4 regions of the Paenibacillus sp. FSL W8-0919 genome follow, and region 1 is predicted to be linked to each of the others. Evidence: riboswitches for the same ligand, from Rfam matches in the RefSeq annotation. Region 1 holds a riboswitch; each other region holds the start of a gene.
What was found. Region 1 has a riboswitch for cyclic di-AMP ahead of NST44_RS10120 (TrkH family potassium uptake protein). Riboswitches for the same ligand answer to the same signal wherever they lie in the genome.
Positions count from the first base shown of each region.

Region 2: linked by a shared signal. The riboswitch ahead of NST44_RS04995 (ubiquitin-like domain-containing protein) and the one ahead of NST44_RS10120 (TrkH family potassium uptake protein) in region 1 are both predicted to bind cyclic di-AMP.
Region 3: linked by a shared signal. The riboswitch ahead of NST44_RS03335 (hypothetical protein) and the one ahead of NST44_RS10120 (TrkH family potassium uptake protein) in region 1 are both predicted to bind cyclic di-AMP.
Region 4: linked by a shared signal. The riboswitch ahead of NST44_RS04650 (C40 family peptidase) and the one ahead of NST44_RS10120 (TrkH family potassium uptake protein) in region 1 are both predicted to bind cyclic di-AMP.

Region 1 is NZ_JBBOPV010000001.1:2,291,130-2,297,091, forward strand. Features, by position in the region: gene uvrC (excinuclease ABC subunit UvrC) at 1-127, shown strand, start outside; gene NST44_RS10115 (CPBP family intramembrane glutamic endopeptidase) at 99-1,787, opposite strand; cyclic di-AMP (ydaO/yuaA leader) riboswitch at 2,079-2,225, shown strand; gene NST44_RS10120 (TrkH family potassium uptake protein) at 2,301-3,629, shown strand; gene NST44_RS10125 (potassium channel family protein) at 3,646-4,320, shown strand; gene NST44_RS10130 (LysR family transcriptional regulator) at 4,342-5,268, opposite strand; gene NST44_RS10135 (succinate dehydrogenase cytochrome b558 subunit) at 5,532-5,962, shown strand, end outside.
Region 2 is NZ_JBBOPV010000001.1:1,164,513-1,170,474, reverse strand. Features, by position in the region: gene rsmI (16S rRNA (cytidine(1402)-2'-O)-methyltransferase) at 1-493, shown strand, start outside; gene NST44_RS05010 (AbrB/MazE/SpoVT family DNA-binding domain-containing protein) at 781-1,035, opposite strand; gene NST44_RS05005 (HD domain-containing protein) at 1,358-2,647, shown strand; gene NST44_RS05000 (TatD family hydrolase) at 2,807-3,574, shown strand; cyclic di-AMP (ydaO/yuaA leader) riboswitch at 3,785-3,998, shown strand; gene NST44_RS04995 (ubiquitin-like domain-containing protein) at 4,275-5,465, shown strand; gene rnmV (ribonuclease M5) at 5,694-5,962, shown strand, end outside.
Region 3 is NZ_JBBOPV010000001.1:780,914-786,875, reverse strand. Features, by position in the region: gene NST44_RS03340 (proline dehydrogenase family protein) at 1-638, shown strand, start outside; cyclic di-AMP (ydaO/yuaA leader) riboswitch at 1,207-1,381, shown strand; gene NST44_RS03335 (hypothetical protein) at 1,511-1,921, shown strand; gene kdpF (K(+)-transporting ATPase subunit F) at 2,077-2,154, shown strand; gene kdpA (potassium-transporting ATPase subunit KdpA) at 2,186-3,865, shown strand; gene kdpB (potassium-transporting ATPase subunit KdpB) at 3,888-5,921, shown strand.
Region 4 is NZ_JBBOPV010000001.1:1,091,644-1,097,605, forward strand. Features, by position in the region: gene NST44_RS04640 (M1 family metallopeptidase) at 1-555, shown strand, start outside; gene NST44_RS04645 (hypothetical protein) at 567-1,394, shown strand; cyclic di-AMP (ydaO/yuaA leader) riboswitch at 1,732-1,871, shown strand; gene NST44_RS04650 (C40 family peptidase) at 1,876-2,349, shown strand; gene NST44_RS04655 (GNAT family N-acetyltransferase) at 2,730-3,230, shown strand; gene NST44_RS04660 (c-type cytochrome) at 3,391-3,747, shown strand; gene NST44_RS04665 (4a-hydroxytetrahydrobiopterin dehydratase) at 3,863-4,177, opposite strand; gene NST44_RS04670 (hypothetical protein) at 4,286-4,579, opposite strand; gene motA (flagellar motor stator protein MotA) at 4,769-5,569, shown strand; gene motB (flagellar motor protein MotB) at 5,553-5,962, shown strand, end outside.

The sequences.
Region 1 (5,962 bases):
GCTGCTGAAGCATTTCGGCTCGATCAAAAAAATAAAAGAGGCTTCAGTCGAAGACTTTAAGCCCCTTTCGATCGGTGAAAAATTAGCTACAGATATACTCAATGCCCTTCGTGATGAGGAGTCGTGACATACGGCTTCTCTTTTTTTGTTGGATTCAAGCGATAGATCACGTAAGCCACGATTGCCGGCAGCACCATATAGAACAGGCCGATTAGCACATTAGGGGCCCCTTGAAGCATGACCAGGCTGATTCCCATGAGAATGCTGTTGAAGACGACATGCGAGAACATGGCCGCAATATATCCGTATTTCAGGAAAATATAGCTGAACAGCAGGCCGATAATGACCAGCTCAATCGGGCGGGATACGACTGGGTAAATCGGATACAGCGTATGGCCTAGCGCCCAGATGATCGAGGTGATCAAACTCGCGACAAAGGTGCTGCGCACGATTTTCTTCACCATTCTAATGCCGAACAGCCGGTATACCGCTTCCTCCGAAATGCCTGCCAGCCAAGCCATCAGCGGAAACAGCCATGGATAGAGCATGTTGTAAGGCGACTGCGAGGCATCGGTCGTGGACCAGGTGTTCAAGGTCAGGCCGAGCGCGATGAAGATCAAGGACTGAATGCCGAGCAGAATGAGGGCCCACAAATAGCCCACCTTCATGCTTTCCAAGACATAGCGGCCGTACCCGGGCTCCTTGGCACGCGGCCACGGATTAAGCCCGTCTTCCTTTCGCCATAGACCGCTTCCGCCGACAAGCGAGAAATAGAGCAGGGCGGAGAAGACGAGGGAGTAGATGGCGTAGAAGATCATCATCCCGATGATGCCGGTCTCGGACATTCCTTGTGCCTTAAAGACCGGAACCAGGTTGTACGTATTCAGCATCTGGATGACAAACAACAGGACGGACAGCAGGATACCGCGCTTAAACGAGGTATAGGCTCTGGTCTTGACGCTGTAGACGATGGCCAGGATACCGAGCACAAGCGTAAACAAACCGTACCCGACCAGCGTCAGCAGCGTTGCATCCTGCGTCTGCTTGTTCACATAGGCAGCATGCGCTGCCGGAACCGAGAACGCGGGCTCGAAGGAACGCAGTGTCCCATGTTCAAAGGTAAACTCCAGCTGCAGCCTCGAATCCCCGATGGCGGCTTCCGTGACGGTATATCTCAGCTTAGGTTCGCCTTCCCGGGTAGAAAGCTGCAGCTGCGTCGCATCGTATCCGGCCCACTTGAGCCACGGCTCCGCGAGCGCCTGCTTCTCGGCCAGCGTCATGCCTTCCTCAACCAGAAGCAGCATTTGCTTCCGGACCTCCCCTTGATTCAGCTCGATCCTGTCGTAACTGGAGCGGGCGGAATCATAGGAGAATCCCGCGATGCCGGCATTCTGCATATGCACATCCACGTTCAGCGCATCGCCACCCGGCAAGGTGAAGCGGACGCGGTATACGTCATATGGGTATTTGGCTTCGTAATTCTTGTTATACTCCTTTAGCTTCTTTTCCTTGGCCAAATATCCGTACAGCTCGGAGTTGGACTGGTATGTAACAAGGGGGTCTTGCCCTTCGGAAGCAGGAAACCCTAAACGTTCGCGAGCGAACCGTGACGCCGCTTGCGCAGCCTCATCCTTGGAAATGATTTGCGGATAGGGCGTATCGGTCGACTCGAAGGAAGTGGATGGGAGTACCTGGAATATAAGAAACAGGATCAGACCGATGATGGCCGGTGCGATAAGCTTCTTTAGGTTAGGCGTCAGCTTCAGGGGCTCTTCGGCACGGTTCATGAAATTCCTCCTCTTAATTTTAGTGCTTTCCGATATGAATAACCGGCCCCGCAAAAAGCGGATCATAGAGTCAATATAACATACATATGAAGAACAAGCCCTGCTTATCCCAAAGGGCCAATAATGAAATAAAACGCTGAAAATGAATGAAAGGTTTCGAAAACGTTAGAGAACCATATCCTTGTACTCTTGAATATGCCCAATTCGCGCTCATTTAAAGACTTTTTGGTAAAAAAACGACGTTGGGTTCGCTTCCGGATTGCGTTATAATCACATCATGCTTCAAGGAACCGAATAAACCAGCCGAATTTCGTAATGAGAACGGGGGAACCATGTAATTGGGGTGAATTTCATGATCTCTTTCGGATCATGGATAGGGCGGCCTGTGATAATGCCCGAATCCGTCAGCTAACCTCGTAGGCTGTTGCACAGGAACCAGACCGTGAAGGGCACTGTTTTCCAGTGTCTTTTTTCTTTGATTTTTTTGGAGAAGGTGAAACTTTGAACTCAAAAATGAAGTGGCTTAAGCTGTCACCTCCGCAGATCCTTGCGCTCGGTTTTGCGGCGGCGATCCTGGTCGGTACCATTCTGCTCATGCTGCCCGTATCCAGCAGGACCGGCGAACCGATCAGCGGGATTGACGCCATGTTTACGGCGGCTTCCGCCGTCTGTCTGACCGGGCTTGTTGTCGTGGATACAGGCACAAGCTTCAGTGCTTTCGGACATACGGTGATCCTTCTGCTCATTCAACTCAGCGGGCTCGGGTTTATGACGATGGCAACCCTGTTCGCCCTGGTATTCAAGCGGAGGATATCGCTCAAGGACCGGCTTGTTCTGCAGGAAGCGATGAATCAGTCCTCCATCGAAGGGATCGTTCGTTTGATCCGGCGGGTGTTTATCTATTCCTTGACCTTCGAGGCGTGCGCTGCCGTACTGTTTACACTGCGCTGGGCATGGGATATGCCTATTGGAAAAGCCCTCTATTTTGGGGTGTTCCATTCCGTTTCGCTGTTTAACAATGCAGGCTTCGATCTGTTCGGTGATTTTCATAGTCTCACGGATTATGTCGATGATCCGTTGGTAAACATCGTATCCATGCTGTTGATCATATCCGGCGGCATCGGGTTCGTTGTATTATCCGATTTGATCGATTTCCGTCAAAAAAGGAAGCTGTCGCTTCACTCCAAGGTCGTTCTCTCGATGTCGGGGGCGTTGATCTTCATCGGGGCGATCATCATATTTATTTTTGAGTTCACCAATCCGTTAACGCTGGGCTCCTTGGACGGGGGAGGTAAAGTGCTCGCCTCGTTCTTCCAATCGGTCAGTCCGCGAACAGCGGGCGCGAATTCGATTGATATCGGCGGCCTAAGGCAAGCTACGCAATTTTTCATTATTATACTTATGTTTATCGGAGCGTCGCCGGGATCGACCGGGGGCGGAATCAAGACGACAACCTTTATGGTGATGGTAGGGGCCGTATTCGCAATGATGAGAGGGCGTGAGGACATCGTCTTATTCCGGTTTCGCCTCGCTCAGGAGCGGGTCTTAAAGGCGTTAACGATTGCGCTTCTTGCGCTGCTGCTCGTATTGACGGTATCCATGATCCTGTCCACGACAGAGGATGCGGATTTCCTGGAGATTCTATTCGAAACGACCTCGGCCTTCGGTACCGTCGGCTTGTCGATGGGATTAACGCCGGATTTGACGGTGTTCGGCAAAATATTGATCAGCTTAACGATGTTTGCCGGACGTCTAGGTCCGCTGACGCTGGCTTATGCACTCGGTCCGAAAAAGGGTAAAGAATTGTATCGTCATCCGGAAGGCAAAATGATTATTGGATAAGGAGTATAGGAGAGACATGAAACCAAAGCAATTTGCAGTGATCGGTTTGGGGCGGTTCGGCTCGAGTCTGGCACTGGAACTAATGGAACTAGGCTATGAGGTTCTCGGCATTGACCGGAACGAAGAGGTCGTCGAGGATATGAGCGAGTATCTGACCCATACGGTGGTCGCCGATGCTACGGATGAGGAGATGCTGAAATCGCTCGGCATCCGCAACTTCGACTGCGGGATCGTCGCGATCGGAGACGATATCCAGATGAGCATTCTGTCCGCCATCCTGCTCAAGGAGCTTGGCGTATCGACCGTCGTGGCCAAAGCGATTTCCGTGCTGCACGGCCGGGCGCTGCAGAAGCTGGGTGTGGACCGGGTCATCTTCCCCGAACGGGATATGGGAATCCGTGTGGCTCACCAGCTGGTTACGCCGAATCTGCTCGACTATATCGAATTATCTAAGGATTATTTGATCGTGGAAATGACGGTAACCGATTGTATGGACGGCAAGACGTTAAGCGAACTGAACACGCGCGTCCGTTACGGTGTCACGGTGGTCGCCCTCAACAAGCGATCCGGCATTATCGTCGCGCCGACGGCGATGGACGTGGTCAACGCCGGCGATGTTATGGTCGTCATCGGCTCCAACGACAATGTGGAGCGGTTTGAGACGGAAGTCGTGAATCTGCAGCAGAAATAATACAAAAAAACCTGACGATCTCTAGGTCGTCAGGTTTTTTCGCTGCTTCTCTTCCGCGAGGCTTCGGAAGAGCACCTCGGTTTCGTTAATCCAGCGGCGGGCGGCGCTGCTAAGCTCTGAAGCATCCCCGTAAATCAGGGAGGTCGTCCGCCGCGTCTCCATGAGCGCGGGGATGTGAATGTCCACAAGCCCGTTGTCGGAGAGCAGCTGCGGACGGAGGTATGATTTCGGAAGCAGGGCCGCTGCTTTGCAGGTCGGGATCAAGCGGACGATCGCTTCGAAGGAATCGATCTCCATCCGAATATCGGGCATGATGCCCCACCGGTGAAACAGGTCGTCCGTCAGCTTACGGTACCAGGTGCCGGTCGAGAAAATAATCATCGGAAGCCCCTGGAGGTGCTCGACCTCGACATCCTCCAGCTCCGCCAGCGGATGGACGGCGGGAATGACGAGCTCCAGATGATCGTCAAACAGGGGAATGCAGTTTAGTCCCGGTTGGTTGATGGAAGAGGCGACGATGCCGACATCCACCCGTTTATCCCTTACATAAGAAACGATCTCATGGGTTTTGCCGGTAATCAGCTTGATTTCCGCGGCGGGATGCCGCTCCATGAACGCGTTGACGAGCGGGGGCAGCGTCGTCTGCAGCGTCGTAAGGCTCGCGCCCAGATTAATCGAGATCTGCTCCCCTTCCCGATAGTGGGCGAGCGTCTGCATGAGCTTCAGCTGCTGCTGGCGCTGCTCCAGCGCAAAGGTATATACGATCTGTCCGATCGACGTCAGCTCAAGGCGCTTGCCGCGCCGGTTGAACAGGGGCAGGCCGAGCTCGTCTTCGAGCTTGGCGATCTTCCGCGAGAGCGCAGGCTGGGACAGATTCAGCAGCTTGGATGCTTTATTGATGCTGGATTGCTCCACCACAACGGCAAACATGTCCAGATCTTCGAACATGATATTCCTCCATTATATATAGGATGGTGTTCCAATATCCCCTTATGCGTATAGATTATAACGATTAATAATTATATTGCAATTCCCTTATAAGAAAAAAAGGAGTAACATGAAACATGACACAGGATGTTCACACGTTTGTGGAAAAAGGGAACATTTTGTCGTTGCACGCGAAAAGCACAGTATAAGTAAGTGTAATTGTTCCGTAAATAGGAAAGAGTGAAATTGAAAACGCTGCACATTGGAAAGGGGAACGTCAACAGATGAAAGGGTATTATTCCAGAAAGCTGCATTCCTTACTCGGTGTCATACCGCTTGGAGCATTTCTGCTCAGCCACATGATATCCAACTTTCAGGCTTTCGAGGGTGGAAAGGAAGGCTTCAAGGGAGCCGTGAATTTACTGAACAGCTTGCCTCTAATCTTCTTCCTTGAGCTGTTCTTGATCTGGCTGCCGCTGATGTACCACGGCATTTACGGTCTGTACATTGCGTATCAGGCCAAAAACAACATCGGCAATTACAATTATGAGCGGAACATCCGTTTTACCGTTCAGCGGATTACCGGGGTTATTACGTTCGTATTTGTGATCTGGCATATGTACGACACCCGTTTTCAGATCATGATCGGCAAGATCACCCATGATGATCTGGGTGCCGTCATGCACGATATCGTGAGCAATCCTGTATTATTTGT
Region 2 (5,962 bases), 1.1 Mb from region 1:
ATCGGCGTTAATCGCATCGGGCCTGCCAACCGAACGGTTTACGTTTATCGGATTTTTGCCCAGGGAACGCAAAGACATTGTGGCACAGTTAAACGCGCTGCAATCGGCCCAGGGAACGCTGATCTTCTATGAATCCCCGCATCGCATCAAGAAGACCTTAGAGCTAATGAAGGAGGTTCTGGGCGATCGAAAGATTACGCTGGCCCGGGAGCTCACCAAGCGCTATGAGGAATTTGCCCGTGGAACCGTGGAAGCATGCCTATCCTGGCTAGAGGAGCATCCGCCTCTGGGCGAGTACTGCGTGGTGGTGGAGGGCAGAAACCCCGAGGATGAGCGGATGGAGCTAAATGCTTGGTGGCAGGAGCTTTCCTTAGAGGAGCATGTCGGCAGATATGAGCAGGAGGGATTGAGCCGTAAGGAGGCCATGAAGAAAACAGCGGCAGACCGCGGCGTATCGAAGCGGGATATCTATAATGCGCTGCTGGGGGATTAATTTTAGTAGCCTGCTGCGCAAGTGACTAAGAGGTGGTCCCCGCAGCCTGCCGAAGTCAACAACTGCCCGGGGCACATTTAATCTGAACTAGGCCGTCTCTGACGAACAATATCATTTTCCTCATGATCGCGGTGAGGATTTACATAGCGTTATGCCGACCGCGGGAAATTGCGCATAAAAAAAGACCTTCCTGCGGCCGGGTTCATAGCCGAGGAAGGCACCAAGGAGATATGAAAAAGGTTAGAATTAACAAAATGTGATTGTGTACCTATTATATACTAATATCTTTAATTTGTCACAGGTGTAGGGATTTCCGAGATACATTCATGGCAAACGATTTTACCTTTGAAGTACGTAACGTTCTCAGCATTGCCGCAGAAGATGCACGCAGGCTCATACTTCTTCAGCATGATGCGTTCACCGTCCACATAAATTTCAAGAGCGTCCTTCTCGCCAATGCCGAGTGTACGGCGCAGTTCGATTGGAATAACGACCCGTCCAAGCTCATCGACTTTCCTTACAATTCCTGTTGATTTCATCATAACTTATTAATGCCCCTCTCGCCATAATTTAAAAAAGTCATAATTCGACATAGTTCTATTTTTTATGTTATTTATAGTACCAACGATTCCCAAAACAGTCAACCTATATTTTTGAGATTTCGGAACCTATTTACGAAAATATAGTGAAATAAACCGCTGTCCTACAACGAAGTTACCATTTTTGAACCAAAAAACGCTTCACTTTTCAATATGTCGATTTGGAAAGCGCCAAATTACCTAATTCGACATTGTTCGACATTAGATGTCAAAAGAAGTGAAAATAGTCCAAGTCCTAAATTTATGACTTAAGGAGTGATTTATGATGCGCCTGCCAATCTCAGAGGAAAAAGTGTTTAAAGATCCGGTTCATAATTATATTCATGTACAGGATGATATTATCTGGCGGTTAATCGACACGCCGGAATTTCAGCGGCTTCGCCGGGTCAGGCAACTGGGCACGTCCTATCTGACGTTTCATGGCGCAGAGCACAGCCGATTCTCCCATTCCTTGGGTGTCTATGAAATTACAAGAAGAATCATCTCGCAATTCGAGCGAAGAGGATACTCCGATTGGCCTGCGGAAGAGAGACAAGTGGCCCTATGTGCAGCGCTCTTGCATGATCTCGGGCACGGACCATTTTCCCATTCTATAGAAGAGGCGTTTCAGATGAACCACGAGGATTGGACATGCCGGATCTTGCTCGGCGATACGTGCGTGAACAAGGTGCTCCTGGAGCTGGGGGAGGACTTCCCGGAGCGGGTCGCTTCCGTCATCCGCAAGACGTATGACAAACCGATCGTGATGAATCTGGTGACGAGTCCGCTGGATGCGGACCGAATGGATTATTTGCTGCGCGATGCCTATTACACCGGCGTCAATTACGGGACGATCGACATTGACCGGATTCTGCGGATGCTGCGGCCGCACCGGGACCGGATCGTTGTGAAGGAATCGGGGATGCATGCCGTAGAGGATTATCTCATGTCCAGATATCAAATGTACTGGCAGGTGTATTTCCACCCGGTAACAAGAAGCTCGGAAATCATACTGCGCCAGATTTTCCGCCGGGCGAAGGAGCTCTATGAAGCAGGGTATGCGTTTCAGTTCATGATCGAACCGCTGCCGGCTCTGTTCGAAGGCCGCTTGACCGTTCAGGAGTATCTGCGGCTGGATGAGGCGCTCATTCAAACGGCGTTTCTGCAATGGACGGCCGAGCAAGACCAGCTCCTTAGCGAATTATGCGGCCGATTCATCCATCGGAAGCTCTATAAATATATAGAAATCGACACCGGCAATCCGGAGACAATCGACGCCATCCGCCAGGCGTTTCGGGAGGCGGGTCTTGATCCCGCGTATGATGTGGAGATTGATTTTCCGACCGATCTTCCTTATGATAAGTTTCATTCGGGCATGCCGTTGAACGAGAAGCAAATTCTGCTGCTGGACCGGCATGACCAACTTCGGGAAATTTCCGAGGTGTCCGATATCGTACGCTCCATTAGCGGGATCCATAAGGGCCGGAATTATCTATATTACCCAGAGGAGAGGGTAGAGCCGCTGCTTGACCGGATGCCGGCCGAAGTTGCGGATTTATTTCGCAGGCAGGGATGAGTCCGTTATATTCGATGGACCATGGCTTGGATCATGGATGGACCTGGTTCAAGGCCGGACGCACGAGGCATTGATAATGGACAACCATAGAACTGAATGATAAAGATTATGCTGGATAAGATACGATCAAGGATCGACAAGAAAGGAGTGGGAGAGAATATGCTGTTCGACACACACACCCATCTGGATGCTCCCCAATTCGACGAGGACCGGGAGGAAACCATTGCCCGGGCGCTTGAAGCCGGCGTCAGCCGGATGATCAATATCGGATTTAATCGTGAAACGATTCCGACCACGATGAAGTTGGCGGAGACGTATGATTTTATATATGCGGCGGTAGGCTGGCATCCTGTGGATGCGATCACGATGGAGGAGGGCGACCTGGAATGGATCGCTTCACTCTGCAGTCATGAGAAAGTCGTTGCGATCGGGGAGATCGGCCTCGATTATCATTGGGATACGTCTCCGAAGGAGGTGCAGCACCGGGTGCTGCGCAGCCAAATCGGACTGGCCCGGGAGCTCCGTATGCCGATTGTAATTCATAATCGTGATGCGCATGAGGATATCGTGAAGATTTTGAAGGAAGAGAAGGCTCATGAGGTTGGCGGCGTGATGCATTCGTTCTCAGGCAGCTGGGAAACGGCCAAGCTATGCCTGGATATGGGCTTTCATATTTCGTTCGGCGGGCCGATCACGTTCAAAAACGCCAAGCAGCCGAAGGAGGTTCTGGCCAAGGTTCCGCTCGATCGTCTGCTCATTGAAACGGACTCGCCTTACCTGACACCACACCCCTTCCGAGGGAAGCGAAATGAGTCCGCTTATGTGAAATTGGTGGCCGAGACGGCAGCCGAAATTCGAGGCATGTCCTTCGATGAACTGGTCCAAATTACCACTAAAAATGCCCTGGAACGATTTGGCATTTCGTGAAAACGGGAGCAAAAGCGATGAAATAGTGAGGAATTGCGATTAATTAAAGTTTTTTAACCTGAAAAGACGATTGTTTTACAATTTTTTAACCATTTACATCAAAAAATGTGCTTGATTGTTCCTTTACAACCTGCATGGAAACAGGATATCATCTTTTCAGTGATAAGAAGCTGCAAGTTTGCAAGCTGAAACTTCAGCGATCATATTTCATGAACCGTCTCGCTTAATCTCCGAAGTCTGGGGAACGGGGGAACCGATACTGCCGTGCATGGTAAACTGTCGTGCACGAGCCGTATATGATTTCTTTATCGGGTCTTTGGGGTGAATGTGAAGGTCCTCGCCATGAGCGGGCGACCGGATCTAGGGCGTCTCTCTTACGTCCGAACCCGACAGCTAACTCCGTAAGCGAAGTAAGAGGGGAATTCTCGTGCATACCATTTCCATGATTTCAATCATCAGGAAGCCACGTTAGAGCCTCTAGTACTCTTTCACGCTGGCTTCTTTTATTTTTGAATATTGGAGAAGGTGTCGTCATACTGTTGGTAAACAGGAGGTGATTCCTAGTGGTGAACGGGAAGACGGGGATTGACGCAGGGCGTTAGATAGATAGCAGCACGCCTTGCGAGAATAACTGCTATAGTCACGTCAAAGGCATTCATGCGTTACCTAAGACGGCGGGACTATGAAGGAGGATGGAATAGTGGGCATTTTTCAACCTGAAGAAACCCATGAATCACAATCATCCAGCATGTCTTACGCATTGCGATGGAAGCATGAGAATTTGCGTCAATTGATGATGCTCGGCGCCATGGGGGCTGTTACGGTATCACTTCTCGTATCGCTGGTTATCCATGATCAATCGGGCAAGCAAGTTCAAATTGTGGTCGATGGCCGCGTAACCACGGTAGAAACCAGAGGATCGTTGCTTCAGGAATTGCTGGATGAGCAAGCGATCACGCTGAATCCGCAGGATCAGGTCTCGATGCCTTTAAACGGGACGATCCAGGATGGGGACCGGATTATCATTGACCGTGCAATCCCAGTTAAAGTAACAGTAGGGGGCACCACCAAAACCATATTCACGACCCAGGACACGGTCGATAGTGTACTCAAAGAAGCTGGCATTACGATCAAGGGTGAAGATATAGTAAAGCCGTCACAGGACACCAAGCTTACCAGTGATATGGACATTCAAATCGTTCGGGTTACGAAGCAGACCGTATCGGAGAAGGAGAACCGTGAGTTCCGCGTCATCAAGACTGCGGATCCGTCGCTGGAGCGCGGTGATAACCGTGTCATTCAGCGGGGCGAGCCGGGCGTTCTCGTTCATCACTACGAGAAGGTGTACCATAACGGCAAGCTCGTATCCAAGACGAAGGTCTCGCAAGAGGTCGAGCGTAAGACGAAGGACAAAATTATTGCCGTAGGCACGAAGAAGGTAGAGAAGCCTGTCGTGCTTCAAGCGGCAGCGACTCCAAATGTGAAGTCTGCCCCAGCGAAGCTTACGGGCACTAGAAAGGTATCCACCGCCAAAGCGACGGAGAATAACGTCATCTCCAGAGCGGGTGTTGATTTCAAATACCAGAAAGTGCTGAATAATGTTTCAATGACCGCATATTCCGCTGAGCAGGCGGGAATCGGAACCCGCACGGCTTCCGGAACACGGGTAACCGAGGGCCGGACGATTGCAGTTGATCCGAGCATCATTCCGATCGGCTGGTGGGTGTACATCGAAGGCATTGGCTTCCGCCGTGCAGAGGATACCGGCGGAGCGATTAAGGGACATAAAATTGATGTGTATTACGATTCGCTGAAAGCGGCCATGAACTTTGGCCGGAAATCGGGGCGCACCGTTTATGTGATCGGTCCCGTAAAGCCTGATTTGAACTAATGAATCCCAATTTCTAATGACATTGCCATTCTAATGCTAACGAATTTAGCTTATAATAGATCATAATGAAGAAGAGGAGAAACTCCTCTTCTTTTGTTTTGCGGCGTATTGGTCGCATTTTTGGGGCCATCATGTAAAAAATACGCCGTATGGTTTCAGCCGATGCCGATTCAAGGAGAACGGTCGGACAGGCGGTATGTGTCCTTTTGGGAAGGAAGAGAGAACGTTATGATCCGAGAAGTAATTGTGGTTGAAGGCAGGGACGATACGGTAGCGATCAAGCGTGCGGTGGATGCCGACACGATCGAGACCGGCGGCTCTGCTATTAATAAGCATACGCTGCGCCGTATTGCCCTCGCGAAGGAGCGCAGGGGGGTTATTATCCTGACAGACCCCGATCATGCAGGGGAACGGATTCGCAAGATCATCGACCGTCATGTCCCCGGCTGCAAGCACGCCTTCATACCGGAGGCGGATGCGACGCGCAAGGGCGATAT
Region 3 (5,962 bases), 1.5 Mb from region 1:
ACGTATCCCTGAAGCCGACGCAGATGGGCTTGGCGCTCGACCCGCAGGCAGCATACGAGAACATTAGAACGGTGGTCCGGGCGGCCCAAAGGCATGGCAACTTCGTACGGCTGGACATGGAGGACTCGCTATTCACGCAGGCCACGATCGATATGACGCTGCGGCTTCATAAGGAGGGGCTGACCAATGTGGGAACGGTCATCCAGGCCTATTTGTACCGGTCGGAGGAGGACGTCCGGATGCTAATGAAGGAAGGGGTGAAACTCCGGCTGGTCAAGGGAGCTTATAAGGAGCCGGGAACGATTGCGTATCAGAAGAAGCAGGAGATCATCGGCAATTATAAAAATTTAATCAAGCTTCAGCTGGACCAAGGAGCCTATACCGCTGTCGCGACCCACGATAACAACATCATCGATTGGGTCAAAGTATTTGCAGAGCAGAACCGGATCAAGAAGGATGCGTTCGAGTTTCAAATGCTGTATGGGCTGCGCATGAAGGACCAGGCCCGGCTAGCGCAGGACGGTTATCGAATAAGATGCTACATGCCGTACGGCACGATGTGGTACCCGTATTTTACCCGCCGCATTGCAGAGAAGCCGGCCAATCTGATGATGGTGCTGAGGAATATGTTCAAGTGATTGGGAAGCGAAATACCGCTGGCGATTTCGGTGGGGAAACGGTTCGAAAGGTCGGAAAAAGTAAATTCCGATTTGTGGCCGTTATTTTCTGAAAAAACGTGAAAACAGCGAAGGAAAGCGCGTACATTTGGGAATGGCATTCATTATTGCCATTCCATCGCCTTATATCGCTTTATTGCTAAGAAATGGCGAAATAGAGAGGGATATCGAGTATGGAGAAGATAATCGGGGATGAAGAGGACTTTCCGGATTGCACCTGTTCCATAATACGTTACACGGGTTTTCGTCTGCATTTACTTCCCGAATCGCCGGTCGTATGATACGAACTATGAATTGACCGGATGATTTCCGGAAGCTGGCAGGGCGGCCTGATACCGCCGTGGAAGCCGGCCAGTGTGGGAGCTGCGGCCTTCCATCGGAAAAAAGCGCGTATGCCGGAGACCGCTATGGGGTCCTTCGGCTCGTACTTGCGTCAAGTGCCTCTCACCGCTTGACCCTCGGCCGGGCCGCTTTGACAGTTTTCGAAAACATCAGGGTCAACCATTAACCGAATACATGCAGCTCGCTAGATTCATTTTCGCTGAGTCCTTGAATGAAAAAGGAGCGGGGGAACCAATCGGGAGACGCGATTTCGCGCGTTCTCTCCGGGGTGAATCCCATAGACAAGATAACGGTCTATGGGTAGGGCGACTCTCACGCCCGAATCCGTCAGCTAACCTCGTAAGCGTATCGAGAGAGGCAACGATTGTCGTGACTTGACGAAGCCGCGGTGTTTTTCGCCGTGCCTTTAGGAAGAAGCCGCGGGAAGAGTTCTTCTCCTCCCGAGGCTTCTTTTTTGTTGCCTTCTCCGACGGACACGAGGAGGAGAACGTATGGAAAAAAAGCAAGACACGATTCTGATATCCGCGCCGACCAAGGCCGGAGAGGCATTCATCCGCCAATTGCTCTTAAGGGAGATCCCGTTCGCCGTTCTGGCAAACAACCCTGCAGAGGGGGAGAGGGCGAGCAGGCTCGGATGCAAGGATGTCATCATGCTCGACACGAGAGACGAGCAGACCTGGGTGCTTCCCGAACGGCCGATCGGCAAGGTGTTTCTGTTCGAGAACAGTTTGAACCTCTGCTGCCGCTACTTGCGAATATGCCGGACATGGACCTCGGCTTCGATCTATGTTATTACAAATTCCGGCAATCCGAGACTGATTTACAGAGGGCTTGGCGCGGATGTCGTGCTGCACACGAATCATGACCGCGTCGATTTCCTGATCGCCGCGCTTTTAGACTAGCTACCGGAAAGAGCTGTTTTTACGGCTTACCGCCAAGGAGGGATAACAATGCAGGATGTATATATGCTGCTTCTGCTAGGTGCAGCCTACGGGCTGTTCCGGCTGTTCATAAGCTGGTGCGGCCGCGTTATTCAAGAATCGGAGGGTGACAGGCCATGACGCTGATTTTGATATTGACCGCTGCGTTATTTTTATATTTGGTTTATGCGCTGATTCATCCCGAAAAATTTTAGGATTCCAACATAAAGGAGGAAGCCGCTTATCATGGGCATCGTACAAATCGCCATCGTCATCCTGGTTCTGCTGCTGCTCGTCAAGCCGCTTGGAACCTACCTCTATCTCGTGTTTCGCAATGAACCCGGCGGCACGGACAAATGGTTCTCCTGGGCGGAACGCCCGATATTTGCCCTCATCGGACTCAAGGAACGCAGGGGGATGAGCTGGAAGGGCTATGCGCTCAGCTTCCTGCTCACCAATATCATCCTGGTCGGAGCAGGGTATGCCATCCTCCGTTTTCAACAGGTGCTGCCGTGGAATCCGAACGGCATCGAGAACATGGAGCCGACGTTGTCGCTCAATACAATGATCAGCTTCATGACCAATACGAACTTGCAGCACTATAGCGGGGAGTCGGGCCTCTCTTACTTTTCCCAGATGGCCGTGATCATGATGATGATGTTCACGTCCGCCGCCACCGGGCTGTGCGTTGCCATCGCCTTTATCCGGGCCGTGACGACGAAAGGCGCTACGGTCGGCAACTTCTTCGAAGACTTCGTGAAGGCCATGACCCGGGTGTTTATCCCGGCGGCCTTCCTTATTGCCATGCTGCTGGTGGCACTGCAGGTGCCGCAGACGTTAAAGCCGACCATGAGCGTAACGACCCTTTCGGGATCAGAGCAGCAGATTGCGGTCGGCCCGGTAGCCGCGCTTGAATCGATCAAGCACTTGGGAACGAACGGAGGCGGCCATATGGGAGCCAATTCCGCGCATCCGTTCGAGAATCCATCCCCGTTGACGAACGTGATCGAAATATTGTGCATGTGGAGCCTCGGGGCTGCCCTGCCCTATACGTTCGGATTGTTCGCCAAGAGCCGCAAGCAGGGCTGGATCGTGTTCTCTGTCATGATGACGCTGTTCATCGGTTTTCTATCCCTGAACTATGCGGCCGAATCAAGCGGGAATCCAGCGCTGAACCGGCTCGGGATTGATTCGTCCCAAGGCAGCATGGAAGGCAAAGAGGTCCGCTTCGGCATTCCGCAATCCTCCTTGTTTACGACCGTCACGACGGCGGCCACGACCGGATCGGTCAACAACATGCACGATACCCTGACCCCGCTTGGGGGCATCACGCCGCTAGCGCTAATGATGCTTAATTCCGTCTTCGGCGGGAAGGGCGTCGGCTTGATGAACATGCTCATGTACGCGATTCTGGCCGTATTCCTGGCCGGGCTGATGGTCGGACGAACACCCGAATTTCTTGGCAGGAAGATTGAAGCGAAGGAAATGAAGCTGATCGCCGTCGTGATCCTGGTGCACCCGTTCATCATCCTGGCACCGACAGCGCTTGCGTTGATGACCGATGCGGGTCAATCAGGCATTACGAACGCAGGGTTCCACGGCATCTCCCAGGTGTTGTATGAATATACGTCTTCGGCGGCGAACAACGGGTCCGGGTTTGAAGGGCTTGCCGATAACACGCCGTTTTGGAATGTAACAACCGGTCTGGTCATGCTGCTCGGCCGTTATATTTCGATGATCGCATTGCTGGCGGTCGGCGGATCGCTGATGCGGAAACAGTGGGTGCCGGAGACCCCAGGAACGTTCCGTACTGATAACGGGTTGTTCGCCGGCATTCTGATTGCCGTCGTGCTGATTATCGGCGCGCTGACCTTTTTGCCTGTACTGGTTCTCGGGCCGGTTGCCGAGCATCTTACGATTCGTTAAATAGAAGAGGTGACTTAGGACAATGAATAACCCCAAACAACGTTTAATGACCAAAGCGATGGTCGTTCAGGCGCTGAAGGACAGCGTTGTGAAGCTGAATCCTGTCTTGATGCTGAAAAATCCGGTCATGTTCGTGGTGGAGGCCGGAACGATCGTGGTGCTGCTGATGACGCTGTTTCCGTCCTATTTTGGGACGGAGAGCAGCATCGGCTTCAATCTGACCGTGTTCCTGATCCTGCTCTTTACGCTGCTGTTCGCGAATTTCGCGGAGGCGATGGCGGAAGGGCGCGGAAAAGCGCAGGCCGATTCCTTGAAGCAGTCCAAGAAGGAGATGACGGCCAATAAAGTAACGGAAGGAGGCGGCGTTACGGTAGTTCCGTCGACCGAGCTGCGAAAAGGGGATATCGTCATCGTGTCCCAAGGCGAAATGATACCTGGCGACGGCGAGGTTATCGCGGGACTGGCATCCGTCGACGAATCGGCCATCACCGGCGAATCTGCGCCGGTGATCAAAGAGGCCGGTGGCGACTTCAGCTCGGTTACCGGGGGCACCCGCGTGGTTAGCGATACGATCAAAATTCGGATTACGAGCGATCCGGGAGAATCGTTTCTGGACCGGATGATCTCGCTTGTTGAAGGAGCCTCCCGACAGAAGACGCCTAACGAAATTGCGCTTAACACGCTTCTGACCGTACTGACGCTCATCTTCCTGATCGTGGTGGTGACACTGGCGCCGATTGCGAAGTACCTCGGCATCGAGCTGTCGGTTCCGGTGCTCATCTCGCTGCTTGTCTGCCTCATTCCGACGACGATCGGCGGTCTGCTGTCAGCGATCGGCATTGCGGGGATGGACCGGGTCACCCGGTTCAATGTGCTGGCGATGTCGGGGAAGGCGGTAGAAGCAGCCGGGGATATCAATACGATGATTCTGGATAAGACAGGAACGATCACATTCGGGAACCGGATGGCCAGCCGATTCATTCCGGTGGGCGGCGAATCGCTGGCTTCCGTTGCCCAGTGGGCGGCCGTTAGCTCTCTGCTGGATGAGACGCCCGAGGGCCGTTCCGTGCTGGAGCTGATGAAGAAGGAAGGATATGCCTTCGATGAAGGGGTGGCGTCCTGCGCCGAGTGTGTCGAATTCAAGGCCGAGACGCGGATGAGCGGCATGAATCTGAAGGATGGCCGGAAGGTTCGCAAGGGAGCGGTGGACGCGGTGAAAGCTTGGGTGCAGGCACAAGGAGGAGAAATCCCCGCAGATCTGATCCCAAGCAGCGATGCTATCGCCACCGAGGGCGGCACGCCGCTGGCGGTTGCCGTCGACGACCGGCTCTACGGCTTGATCTACCTGAAGGATACGGTGAAGCCGGGCATGAAGGAGCGGTTCGAGCAGCTGCGCCGGATGGGCATCAAGACGATTATGTGCACCGGCGACAATCCCTTGACCGCAGCGACGATCGCCCGCGAGGCGGGCGTCGACGAATTCATTGCGGAGAGCAAACCGGAGGATAAGATTGCGGTCATCCGCCGGGAGCAGGCGGAGGGCAAGCTGGTTGCTATGACCGGCGACGGGACGAACGACGCTCCGGCGCTGGCGCAGGCCGATGTCGGCCTAGCGATGAACAGCGGCACGGTTGCCGCGAAAGAAGCGGCCAACATGGTGGATCTCGATTCCGATCCGTCGAAAATCATCGAGGTGGTTGCCATTGGCAAGCAGGTGCTGATGACGCGCGGTGCCTTGACCACGTTCAGCGTGGCCAATGACGTGGCCAAATATTTCGCAATTATTCCGGCCATGTTCACAGCGGCTATTCCAAGCATGGGCGCACTTAATGTTATGGGGCTCGGCTCCCCGATGTCGGCGATTTTATCGGCGCTGATTTTCAATGCGATCATCATACCAGTGCTGATTCCGCTTGCGATGAAGGGCGTGTCCTACAAGCCGATGAGCTCATCCAAGCTGCTGCAGCGCAATGTGCTGGTCTACGGATTTGGCGGGGTTATCGTCCCGTTCGTCGGCATCAAGCTGATAGATATGATTGTCCATCTATGGATTTAAGGCGAGCGCCTTGGCGGTCCTAGCAAGGGATGCAAGAGTTT
Region 4 (5,962 bases), 1.2 Mb from region 1:
GGCAAGCTGGTGCTCCAGGGCATCGAGCGACAAGTCGGATCCAAGACGATGGATAAAATCATGATGACCTACGCCAAAAAATTCCGCTTCAAGCATCCGACAACGACGGACTTCCAGAAGGTTGTTGAACAGGTTACCCAGTCCTCATGGCAGTCGTATTTCGATCAGTACGTTTACGGCAGCCAAATGGCTGACATCGCGATCGACCAGATCAAAACCAAAAATAAAGGCTCACAAGCGCACCCACAGTTTGTTTCGACCGTAAACATCACGAGCAAGGGCGGCGATGTTACCGATGTGCCGATTGTGTTCGCTTTTGAGGATGGCAAGCTTGTTGAGCGAACATGGAGCGGCAAGAACGGCAAAGTAACTTATACGCTGGAATACCATACACCGCTCGCCTGGGCCATGGTGGATCCGAAATATACCATCATGCTGGAGAATAAACACATGAATAACTATATGAAGGCTGGCATGGATCCGAAAGTCGTTACACGTTGGAATCTCGGTATTACCAAGCTCGTGGAGACGCTGTTCGGCAGCATGTCGTGGTGAGGGGGGAGCACATGAAAAGCTATGCAGGCCAAGGCTGGATCAGTGTTAAAGATCAATTATACGTCTCCATTCTACTGTTCTTGTACCGTCTTCTCTGGGGCTACTGTCTGTACAGGCTCGTGAAATCCGCCGTCGTCCCGCTTTTGATGCGGTACCCGGATCCGGCTCCTAACGAGCTGAGCCGCCTCCTGTTCTTCTATGAGGGCGAAATGAGCTTGTCACTCAGCAATACGGTTCATACCTACGGCTGGATCCTTGCCGCTCTGCTCCTCGTCCGCATGGTGCTTACCCCGCTGATTCGCGCCGGCATCTTCTACAACCTCCACCAGGAGGCCCGTGGCGAACGCGGTCTGTTCTTCTTCATCGGCATGCGGAAGCATTGGAAATCGGTAACGGTGTTCTATCTCATCGAGCTTGTTCTTACGGTTGCCCCGGGTTACTGGATCATTCCCAAGGCTCTTCCGGCACTGCTCGGCTCCATTCAGGAGCCTTCCCAGCTGCTCCGGGTGCTGCCTTACGTGGCGGCCTGGTTCCTCTATACCTATGTTATTCGCCTTGTGCTGCTGTATATGCAGTTCGGGCATACCGGAGAGCTCGGTATGATCGCATCCGTCACGGCGCTCATACGCAAGCTGGGAACGGCCGTACTGCTGTCCATTACTGTTGGTGGAGCCGCATTTGTCATTCTCTTGCTGTTCAGCTCGGCGTCCCTGTTCTGGGCGGGATTAATCGGACTCATCATTCAGCAAGCCTCCTATTTCCTGAACGGGCTCTTCCAAATATGGGGAATTTCTTCCCAATATCATTTATGGAGAGCGTCCGTAGCTTCAAATCCATAACGGTTACAAAAGTTACATTTCATTAACAACCATACATCGTTTAAATGTGGTAAAAAGCTTGTAACCGGAAGCTAAAGCAGCCTCCGAAAAGGATAGATTTCGAACGATAACTTCTACATCCAACCGGAATCCTCAACGTTCCCCTCCCATATTTATACAAAATCCCTGTCCCACTTCAATGTGGACAGGGATTTTTGTTAAAAAAACAACTTTCCTCGTTTGCCAAATTGTTAATACTCTGCTAAAATAACGAATATGTTAGTAACAACTTTGTCATTTTTATTGTAACTATTGTCATCATGTTAACATGTTGGAACGTCATATTGGGTTCATCGACATCTTTTAAAAGCCGAATTCCCGTCTTCATACGGGAAGCGGGGGATCCGTTTTGGGTGAATTGATCTCGCTAGAGAGGGATCATAGGGGACCTTCAACCGAACCCTTAAGCTAACCTCGCAGGCAATGGAAGGAGCTTTTTGTTTTGAAGAAGAAGTTAACAGCCATCTCTTTAGGCTTGGCCCTTGCGCTCACGATTGGAACCGGTAGCGCTTTCGCGGATTCCAAGTTGAATACCGTTATCAAACCAACCATCGGTGTCTCTTATAAAACCGGCGGAACCACTACAAAGGGTTTTGATTGCTCCGGATTCACCAGCTATATTTACAAGAAGCTGGGCCTCACCCTGCCGCGCACTTCTGCAGCACAATACAAGGTAGGTACCGCGGTATCGAAGAGCAACCTGAAGGCCGGGGATCTCGTATTCTTTAATACTTCCGGCAGAGGCGTTTCCCATGTTGGCATTTATGTCGGTGGCGGGAAGTTCGCCCATTCTTCCTCCTCGCGCGGCGTCATCGTTAGCCCGCTCAGCCAGAGCTACTACGCGAAGCGTTATGTAGGCGCGAAGAGAATCATGAGCCAAAGCACGTACAAGTCCCTTGCCGTGAACTACAATTAATTGACTGTACCGTAATTTTTCTGAATGTCCATAAGCCCTGGAGCATGAGATGTGCCGATCTCACCCAGCGGCTTTTTTTCTATAATTTTTCGTCTATACCTCTATAACGTTTCTGGCCATGGAAAAGTTCTATGTTTTTCGGAAAATCCAAAAATATTTTTTCCATTCTGTATGCTCAAAGCCACCAACAAGATTCGGCCAATCCGAGCGCTTACATTTTATTTACCCTTCCAGAATTAACCTAAACAGCAATACGAATAAACAATCGAAAATTTTTTAGCTTCAGTTTCGTTTCCCCCTGCGCTATTATCTTTGCAATCCCGCTCAGCAGCATGTATTCTCTCTCTAACGGAATTGTTTTGAATGAGAGGAGTATTTAGATGGAGGCGAATTTACCCTCGTTTCATACCGTGGTCATGCAGGAAGCCCATGCCGCTGAAATTTGCACCTGGTCCTATCCCCCGCCCTATAATATATATGGCTTTCTTCCTTGGGAGCAGATGAAGGGACTAGGGGTGGAATTCGGGGATCCCGGCATCCGCCTGCAGCAATACCTGTCCGTGCTGGATGAGCAGGATCAGCTCTGGGGGTTTGCCCAGCTTTTCCCTATGGCAGGCGTTACGCGTCTAGGCCTGGGCATGCGGCCTGATTGGTGCGGCCGGGGAATGGGTAAACGGTTCGTGCAGGCAATTGTGGATGAGGCGAAGCGGCGCCGGCCTTCGGACGAGATTGATCTTGAGGTGCTTACCTGGAATGAACGGGCTATCCGGACTTACCGGAAGGCTGGCTTTTACATTGCCGATACGTACGAACGCCTTACGCCGACGGGCATGGCGCCTTTTTATTGCATGGTGTATGACCCGATGGCCAATGAGGAATAGTAGTCTTGTCTATATGAAAAAGTACAATTTTGTGTACTTTTTATGAAGGCAGGCTTGAACATTGCTTTTTTTGTCACAACTGGCTATGATGTGTAAGGATGTTGGTTTATAATGAAGACAAGTGCAAAAGTGCAGTATACATAGAAAGGACGATATGACGATGCAAAAATGGATCATGAGCGGACTGTTCTTCGTCGCATGTGCGTTGGCTATTGCGCTGATGTTTACGCTTCCAGGCAAGGAGCAGGTGGCGCAGGAAGAGAAGCCAACCATGCCGGAGGTTACTTTGGATGCCGCTGCGGCTGAAGCTACATTGAAAGCCAGCTGTATCTCCTGCCATGGCGATCAGCTCCAGGGCGGTGCAGGTCCGGCTCTGAATCAAGTAGGCGGACATATGGATGCGAACGCAATCTTTAACGTAGTTACCAAGGGACGTAAAGGAATGCCTTCCTTTAAGGATCAGCTGAAGCCTGAGGAAATTGCAAACATCGCGCTCTACCTTGCTGAGAAAAAATAATCCATCAGCTCTTATTACGCAAAACACGCTTGGATCCCCAGACTGCTGTTTGGATCCAAGCGTGTTTTTTAATTCTCGGGCCTAACGCTTCTGCAGCTGCCCGAATCTACATTGCCTATTCCGGATCCTTCAGATCCTTGGATCGGCTCTTCTCATAAACTTCGTTAAATTGCTGGGCCTCCTTGATGTCGACGGCCGTTATTCCGCCGTCATCCCATGACGTCAGGCGCAGCGTCACCGTTTTATAATCAATGGTGATGTAGGGGTGATGTCCGAAAGCTTCCGAAATCGCTGCCACCTCATCAACAAAGGCGATTCCCTTCATGAAGGAGGAAAAGGTGTACTTTCGTACAATCCATCTCCCCTGTTCAAATTCCCAGCCTTCAAGCTTCTCTAGATGAGCCTCCACTTCCTGCTGCGTATAAAGCATCATTATATTCCTCCCCGAAAAAAACCTTTCATAAGCCGATTGTTACGTCCTTAGGGCTTCTTTCCATCTATTTTATTCCATGCTTCATTCCTTGATAACCTGCCTGGCTTACACGAGCGCTACGAATGCCAGCTCTTCCTCACCGATCAAAATATGTATCCGATGATTCATCCGATCATGCATGACAACCCCGCTGCCGACCGTAATGACCGGCTCTGTGCCCAAGGCATAGAACAGATCCTCCGCCAGCGCCTCATGAACCTCGGCCTGCTCGGCATCCTCCAGCCTGCCCCAATCCTCCGGATCCATTTCAAAGAAGACATAGCTGTCAGGAATACGCCCAACGGCTTCCGTTAATTCGGTCAGAATTTCGCCGTAATCCCTTCCGTGCTTTACGCCCATCTCCATCACTCCTTCCTGCCATGCTAAGCTTCGATTACTCTTCCTTCTATTATACCGGAAATTACAACTAAAAAAAAAAGCCCGATCTGACGATAAATAGGATAACGCCCCGTAAAGGCGCGCGGTTCGCCGCAAGAGCCGCTAAAAACGAATGGATTCGTTATTTATTTCTCACGGATGAGGTGTAGCATGGAAATTTCAACACTTATAGGTTTGATTCTCGGGCTTATCGCGGTGCTGGTGGGCATGATCCTCAAGGGTGCCTCCATCGCGTCTTTGATTAATCCGGCAGCTTACTTAATCATTCTTGGCGGAACTGCCGCAACTTTATTCATCGGTTTCCCTCTTTCGGAACTGAAGAAAATTCCCAAGCTGATCAAAATGACCTTTGTGAAGCAGCAGCTGATGGACAAGACGGATATGATCAAGCTGTTTATGGAATGGGCTTCCATCACTCGCCGTGAAGGATTGCTTGCCCTGGAAACCAAAGTCGAAGAAATTGATGACGGCTTCCTGCGCAATGGCATGCGGATGATCATCGACGGCAACGATCAGGAATTCGTCCGCGACGTGCTGATGGAAGACATCAATGCCACCGAAGAGCGCCATCGTTCCGGGGCTTTGATCTTCTCCCAGGCCGGTATGTACGCTCCGTCGCTCGGGGTTCTCGGCGCTGTTATCGGTCTGATCGCAGCCCTTAGCCACATGGAAGACATGGGCGAGCTGGCCCACGCGATCGGTGCTGCGTTCATTGCCACCCTGCTTGGTATTTTTACAGGTTATGTTATCTGCCATCCGATTGCAAATAAACTGAAGCGTCTGTCGAAACGCGAGGTGGAAATCCGCCTTATGATGGTCGAGGGCCTGCTGTCCATTCAGTCGGGTGTGTCCACGATCGCCATTAACCAGAAGCTGTCCGTGTTCCTGACACCGTCCGAGCGTGCTCAGCTTGATGAGAGGGAGGCTGGTTCTAGTGAGCAAGAAGACTAGACACGAGCCGCACGAAGAGCATGCTGATGAATCCTGGCTTCTCCCTTATGCCGACTTGCTGACGCTCCTGCTTGCGTTATTCCTTGTGCTCTACGCCATGAGCGCGACCGATGCGCGCAAATTCCAGGAGATGAGCGAGGCCTTCAGCATTGCCCTAACGGGCGGTACCGGCGTGCTGGATTACAGCAAGACCCAGCCAAGCGACGATCCCCCTGATGTTAAGGATCATAAAGCGACAGCACCCACCATTCCCGCACCGACTGCCGACCAACGACGGGCTGAGCTGATGCGTCAGGAGCAAGAGGAGCTGGAGCAGCTCAAGAAGCAGATCGATAATTATATTAAAAATAACGGGCTGACCTCCGAGCTAAGCACCAAGCTCAACCATTCCCA